DNA from 2 places in the Collinsella sp. AM36-4AA genome. Region 2 is predicted to be linked to the other one. Evidence: riboswitches for the same ligand, from Rfam matches in the RefSeq annotation. Region 2 holds a riboswitch; the other holds the start of a gene.
The links. Region 2 has a riboswitch for thiamine pyrophosphate ahead of thiC (phosphomethylpyrimidine synthase ThiC). Riboswitches for the same ligand answer to the same signal wherever they lie in the genome.

Region 1 (3,408 bases), on a different contig from region 2:
GCGACGCTCAAAGGTCGAGGTCAGTTCCTCGGAATAATAAAACGAGTTATAGCTGCCCTGCTCATAGGACAGGAACGGGTAGTCCTCGAGATCTTCGAGCGTCACGCTGGCGTGGTCCGCCAGCGGATGGTCGGAGCACACAAAGACATGCGGCGTAGCGCAGAAGAGTCCTTCGAATACGAGCTCGTTGGCCGCCAGCATGCGCTCGATGACCTCGCGATTGTGCTCCGACAGATACAGGATGCCGAGCTCGCTTTTCATATGCGCGACGTCCTCGATAATCTCGTGGGTCTGCTCCTCGCGCAGGGTAAAGTCGTAGCGCGCGGCATCGAACTCGCGGATCACATCGACAAATGCATTAACGGCAAAGGAATAATGCTGGCAGCTCACACTAAAGTGCGGCACCTGCTCGGACGTGCCTTTGTACTTGCCCTCGAGCAGGTCGGCCTGGTCGAGCACCTGGCGCGCGTAGCCCAAGAAGGTCTCGCCTTCCTCGGACACAATGACGCCCTTGTTGGTGCGCTCAAAGATGTGTACACCCATCTCGTTTTCGAGATCGCGAATTGACGCGGTAATCGAAGGCTGCGACACAAAGAGCCGGCGCGAGGCCTCGGTGATGCTGCCGCATTCGGCAACTTTGACGACATATCTGAGCTGCTGGAGCTTCATGGCTTTCTCCCTAGACGTTCGTGACGTCGAAACCCGTCGCGTCCATCTGACGCATAAACGACGGCATCTCCCCCGTCGCGGCGCAGGCGGCAATCTGATGCAGAGCCCCGGCAACCGCATCATCTGCCGCAGCGCCGATATGCCAGCGCGCGGCAGCCGTGACGGCCTCGTTGGCATTGGCGACTGCAACGGAATTGGGAACGGCATCGATCATGGGCAAATCGTTATCGGAATCGCCGAATACGGCCACCTCGTCGGGCGTCAGGCCCAAAGCGCGCGCCAGCTCCAGCGCAGCACAGCCCTTGTCCCAGCCGGTCGGAAGAACGTCGAACAGGCGCACGCGGTTGTTGGGAAACACGAGCGAGAGCTCCGGCACCTCGGCGGCAACACGCTCGCGCAGCTCGGCGAGCTCCTCGCGCGAACGGGCACTCCAGATATTCGCCTTGTATACCGGGGCATCGTCAACGACAGGGCGACAGGGAGCCTCTTCGCCCTTGAGCCACGCGTTGCCGCCTGACTCCATGGCGCGACGCACACGCTCGGGATCGCTTGTCACGCAATAGGCGTCGTTGTCCCAAAAGTCATCACCCAGACGGTAGACCTTCAAATAGGTATCGTCGGTCTCTTGCTCCAGGTAGTCGGCCAGGCGCATAAGGGCATCGTTATCAGTTGCGCGCGAGGCAACCGCCTCGCCATCGACAAACATCACCTGGCCGTTGCAAAACGCACCGGTCGAGAAGCACTCGGAGCGATTGCGGAACATCCAGCTCATCGCGGACGGCTGGCGACCCGAAACCGGGCCAAAATGCAGGCCCGCCGCCTGCATGGCATGAATGCCCTCGATGGCGCAGTCGCTGGCGCCATCGTGTCCAGCAGGAATCAGCGTATCGTCCATATCGGTCAGCACAAGTTTGATCATAAGGTCCCCTCGGTCATTCTTTATCCCGTCTATTGTAACGACCTGCCAATAAGGGACAGGTTTATCTTGGCAGGTTTTATCTGGGAAAATGCAGCGCCCCTGTTGCCACCTGCCAAAATAAACCTGTCCCATATTGGCAGGTGCGCTAGTATAGGGAACAACAGATTCGATGCGGGAGTGCCGGCGGCGCAAACCACAAGGCTGAGAGGGCATAGGGCCCAATCCTTTGAACCTGTCAGTTAATGCTGGCGTAGGGAGCATGCCGCCTTTACAGGGGCGCTGTCTATGCACAGCGCCCCTTTTCTATGCCAAGGAGGCATGTGCAGTGATTGATTCGGAACAGCTTAAGCAACATATGGTCAAGGCCGTAGAGGAGATTCGAGCCACCAATCCGATGGCCGGCTCTATCACCAACACGGTGACGATCGACTTTGTCGCCAACGCGCAGCTCGCCGTGGGCGGTTCGGCCGCCATGGTCTATCTGCCCGACGAGGGCGAGGCGCTCGTTGCCGGCGGCGGCGCCATCTATCTCAACATGGGCACGCTCTTCCCCATCTACGAGCAAACGATTCCCCGCGCGGCCAAGGCGGCACACGACGCCGGCAAGCCCTGGGTGCTCGATCCGGTGGGTCTGGGCATCGGTAGCCTGCGCACCAAACTGGTAAGCGTGCTCAAGCAGTACAAGCCCACCATCGTGCGCGGCAACGCCTCCGAGATCATCGCGCTCGCCGGCCTGTGGGGTCTTGAGGGCGAGGCGGCCGATCTGAGCCGCGTACGTGGTGTCGATACCACCGACACGGTCGACGCCGCCCGCGATGCCGCCGTGGCGCTCGCTCGCTACACCGGCGGCGCCGTTGTGGTCTCGGGCGAAGTCGACCTGATTACCGACGGCACGACCGTGGCCAAATCCCACGGCGGCAGCCCGCTCATGTCCAAGATCACCGGCTGCGGTTGCTCGCAGGGCGGCGTGCTGGCCGTGTACGCCTGTGCTACCGATCCGTTTACGGCAGCAGTCTGCGGCACCGCCGTCTACAACGTTGCCGGCACGCGTGCCGCCGCCGTCGCCGATGCCCCGGCAAGCTTTAAGGTCGCCTTTATCGACGAGCTCTACCGCGCAACCGCCCAGGATATTGCCGACAACCGACTCGAGCTCGAGGAGGCATAAGCCATGTCCGAACCCGCAACCAATGCCGGCATGAACACGCTCGTCGCCGTGGCCATCGCCCCATGCGGCACCGGCGACGAGCTGTCCGCCGAGGTCGCCGAGGTCGTGCGCGTCATTCGCGAGAGCGGCCTTCCCAACCGCACCACCTCGATGTTCACCGAGATCGAGGGCGACTGGGACGAGGTCATGCAGGTCGTGCGCGACGCGACCTTTGTGTTAGCGAGCGAGGGCATCCGAACCGAAGTCGTGCTCAAAGCCGATATTCGACCTGGATTTACCGACACCATGACCGGCAAACTCGAGCGCATGGAAGCGCAGATCAAAAAGCAGGAGGAAGCACGATGAGCATCCGCGACAACCTTGATATCTCGGCCTATCTGGTGCTCGGCCCCGAAAACACCCTCGGACGCCCCGTGGGCGATGTGGTGGCCCAGGCGCTCGACGCCGGCTTTACCTGCATCCAGGTGCGCTCCAAGGTGGCAAGCGCCCGCGAGATCATCGCGCTGACCGGCGGCGCCGCGCAGGCAATCGCACAGGCTGGCAAGACCGGTCAGGTCGCTTTGCTGATCGACGACCGCCTGGACTGCGTACTCACCGCGCGCGAGCAGGGCATTGCTGTCGACGGCGTGCACGTGGGCCAGAGCGATATTCCCGT
Region 2 (3,408 bases):
CGTTGGGGCGGATATCGTCAAAAACGGCATCGATCTGCGCCGCGACAATATCCGGGGAGATGTTCTGCACGGCGGTGACGCCCAGGGTGTTCTGTGCGGTGATGGCGGTGATGGCCGTCTCGGCATACAGGCGGTGCGCCGTGATGGTCTTGATGTCGGCCTGAATGCCGGCGCCACCGCTGGAATCGGATCCTGCGATGGATAGAACGGCAGGTACCTTACTGCGATCCATGTTCGCTCCCTTGTTCGGTCGGAATCAAATGGGTCTATAAGCCAGCATTATAAAGATGCCCGGGCCGACTCTATGTCGAACCCGGGCGGGCGATGCAATCTTTACGCAAATGCAAGCAAATGTTCACACGTCAACAATTGACAGGCACCGGCTCGCCGCCAGAAGCGGCCGCGGCGACAGGGCTAGTCCTCCATGCCAAGGTCGATCGTGGTGCCCTCGAAGATCTTGTTGACGGTTCGGACGGCGCACATCTTGCCACACATGGTGCAAGTGCCCTCGGTGGCGGCGGGGGACTCCTCGTAGCGCTTCTTGCCCGTAACCGGGTCGAGCGCGCACTTCCACATGGCGTCCCAGTCGAGCTTGCGGCGTGCCTGGCCCATCCTGTCGTCCATGTCGCGGGCGTGGGGCACCTTCTTGGCGATATCGGCGGCGTGTGCGGCGATCTTGGTGGCCATGAGGCCGTCGAGCACATCCTGGGCGTTAGGCAGGCATAGGTGCTCGGCCGGTGTCACGTAGCACAGGAAGTCGGCACCGGAGCTGGCGGAGATGGCGCCGCCGATGGCGGCGGTGATGTGGTCGTAACCCACGCCGATATCGGTCACCAGCGGTCCGAGCACATAGAACGGAGCATTGTGGCACAGGCGCTTCTGCAGTTTCATGTTGGCGGCGATCTCGTCGAGCGCCATGTGACCCGGGCCCTCGACCATGACCTGGACGCCGGCGGCCCAAGCGCGCTTGCACAGCTTGCCCAGCTCGATCATCTCAGCGGTCTCGGTGGCGTCGTTGGAGTCGTAGAGACAGCCCGGGCGGCAGGAGTCGCCGAGCGAAATCGTCACGTCGTACTCGTGGCAAATCTCGAGCAACTCGTCGTAGAACTCATAGAACGGGTTCTCGTTACCGGTGACCTCCATCCAGCCAAACAGCAGTGAACCGCCGCGGCTCACGATGTTCATCAGGCGGCCGGTCTCCTTAAAAGTCTTGGTGACCGACTTGTTGATGCCGCAGTGGATGGTCATAAAGTCCACGCCGTCCTCGGCGTGCGCGCGCACGACCTCGAACAGGTCGTCCTTGGTGAGCTTGACCAGCGGCTTTTCCATGTAGCCGATGGCGTCGTACATGGGGACGGTGCCCACCATGAGCGGCGTCTCGTCGATGAGCTGCTGGCGGAACTGGCGCGTCTTGCCCGAGTTGGAGAGGTCCATGATGGCGTCGGCGCCGTAGTCCTCGGCGATCTTGACCTTCTTCCATTCCTCGGCGGCATCGGCCTTGTCGCCCGAGATGCCCAAGTTCACGTTGACCTTGGTGGACAGGCCTTCACCGACGCCAAAGGCGCGCATGCCTTTTTTGATGTGCACGATGTTGGCGGGAATGGCGATACGGCCGTCGGCCACGCGCTCGCGGATGTACTCGGGGTCGCGATGCTCGCGCTCGGCGACTTCCTTCATCTGCGGCGTGATCTGCCCGGCACGGGCGAAGTCGATTTGCGTGACGAGCTTGGGCTCGGTCTGTGTGCTCATTGGCACGGCTCCCTTCGTTGGCATTACCCATATCAGGTTTGCGGGTCAGGGCGGGCGCGCCCAGTCTCAGCCTGCCGTCTTGTCCTGCAAGCTCCCCGTTTATGTAATGGGCTCAAGTATAGCTCGAATGGGTACGATTGGCCTAACGAGCGTGCCTGTGGGGAGACGTACATGGAAGACAAGCATCTATATCGAGAGACACAATGGGATGTATCGGCCGAGGAAAGCCGTGCGCACCATGGGTTGGTCGCGATTGGTTTTGCGGTGCTTGCCGTGCTGGTGATTGCCTTTTGTATCTGGACGTTTGGTGGTCGCGGCGGCGCTGCATGGGAGTTCGAGGCCGACGATGCCCTGCCGATCATGACAGTGAAGGTTACGGGCGGCAATACCGTTGCCGCGCCGGGCGACTATTGGTATCCGCGCGACGAGTTTGTGCAGCTGCAGCTGAGCGGCGGGTCTATTCCGGGCGAAGAAATCGAACGCGTGACGTTTGATGCGACGCTCAAAACGCTGACGGTGAAGCTCAAAGATCAAGGGGACGTGCCCACGACCATGGACATTGCGCTGACGGAATGGCGCTTGGAGCCCCCGGCGGGCGCTGCGGTATCCGAGGTGGAGCACGTTAAGATTACCTACCAAGATGGCTCGACGAGCGAGATTGCAAAGGCCGATGGCTTGGCGGAGTAACGAGGTGTTTGGAAACGGCGGGTCTATTGTGCCTGCGCGTTCATGAAAACCAGGGTGTTTTTGTCTGAAAGCTCGGGGATGTGTCGATAGCCGATGTTGAATGCGGTAAGTTCGCTTGCATCCTCGAGCTTGTTTTCTGCCATCCAGCGCACCATGGAGCCGCGTGCCTTTTTGCTGGCGGTCGAGCGCTGGATGGGCTTGCCGTTGCGGATGCCTTCGCCAAAGAGGCATGTGACGACCGTGGCATCGGTGGTGAGGCGGGGCAGAACGGCTTTGGCGTATTCCGCGCTCGCGAGGTTGACGATCGTAGCGTTGGAGCCCGCCGGAGCGATGGCCCGTGCGAGCTTGTCGCCCCAAAACGCATAGAGGTCTCGGGCATCGTCGACGGCAAGCTTCGCGCCCATCTCCAGCCGATACGGTTCAACGGCATGAAAGGGGCGTACGCATCCGTAAAGGCCCGAGAGGATCCACAGATGGTCTTGCAGCCATGCGAGCTGCGCGGAATCCATCACCTCGGGCGCCATGCTCTGGTATTGAATGCCGTGGTAGGACATGACGGCAGGGGAGAGGTGACGGGCGAGTGCGGGATTGTCGAGATCGCCGTTTTTCAGGATGGGCCCAAATTCATGCAGGGTGTTGAGGCAAGGCCCCAGCAGTTTGTCACTCACGTTCCATAGCGCCTGCAGGCCGCCGCTGCCTTCATTTCGTTCGATATCTAGCAGTGCGCGGTGGAGGTGAGTCGTCTCGCGCGCAAAAGGTGGAATGCCCAGGACTTCAAAAGCATCTTGGGCCGCACGCATCTGCTTGGCGGGCGAAATGATGACCTGCAGCATGGACTCTCCTCTGCCAAAAAAGAAGTTGCGGTGGAATACGGTCTGTTTTGGCCGTTTAGGGGCCAGTTTAGTCCGTATTTCACCGCAACTGATGAAGGGTTGGTTAGGCGCGCTCGATGAAGGCCTTGTAGCCGCGATA

Region 1: it holds a riboswitch for thiamine pyrophosphate, as region 2 does, so the genes downstream of both, thiM (hydroxyethylthiazole kinase) here and thiC (phosphomethylpyrimidine synthase ThiC) in region 2, are expected to answer to the same signal.

Annotation. Positions count from the first base shown of each region.
Region 1 is NZ_QSHS01000030.1:5,855-9,262, forward strand. Features, by position in the region: gene DW850_RS08840 (LysR family transcriptional regulator) at 1-669, opposite strand, end outside; gene DW850_RS08845 (HAD-IIB family hydrolase) at 680-1,588, opposite strand; TPP riboswitch at 1,752-1,862, shown strand; gene thiM (hydroxyethylthiazole kinase) at 1,914-2,753, shown strand; gene DW850_RS08855 (thiamine-binding protein) at 2,757-3,098, shown strand; gene DW850_RS08860 (thiamine phosphate synthase) at 3,095-3,408, shown strand, end outside.
Region 2 is NZ_QSHS01000019.1:4,544-7,951, reverse strand. Features, by position in the region: gene thiD (bifunctional hydroxymethylpyrimidine kinase/phosphomethylpyrimidine kinase) at 1-232, opposite strand, end outside; gene thiC (phosphomethylpyrimidine synthase ThiC) at 415-1,749, opposite strand; TPP riboswitch at 1,742-1,857, opposite strand; gene DW850_RS06890 (hypothetical protein) at 1,921-2,436, shown strand; gene DW850_RS06885 (YaaA family protein) at 2,460-3,269, opposite strand; gene DW850_RS06880 (aminopeptidase) at 3,373-3,408, opposite strand, start outside.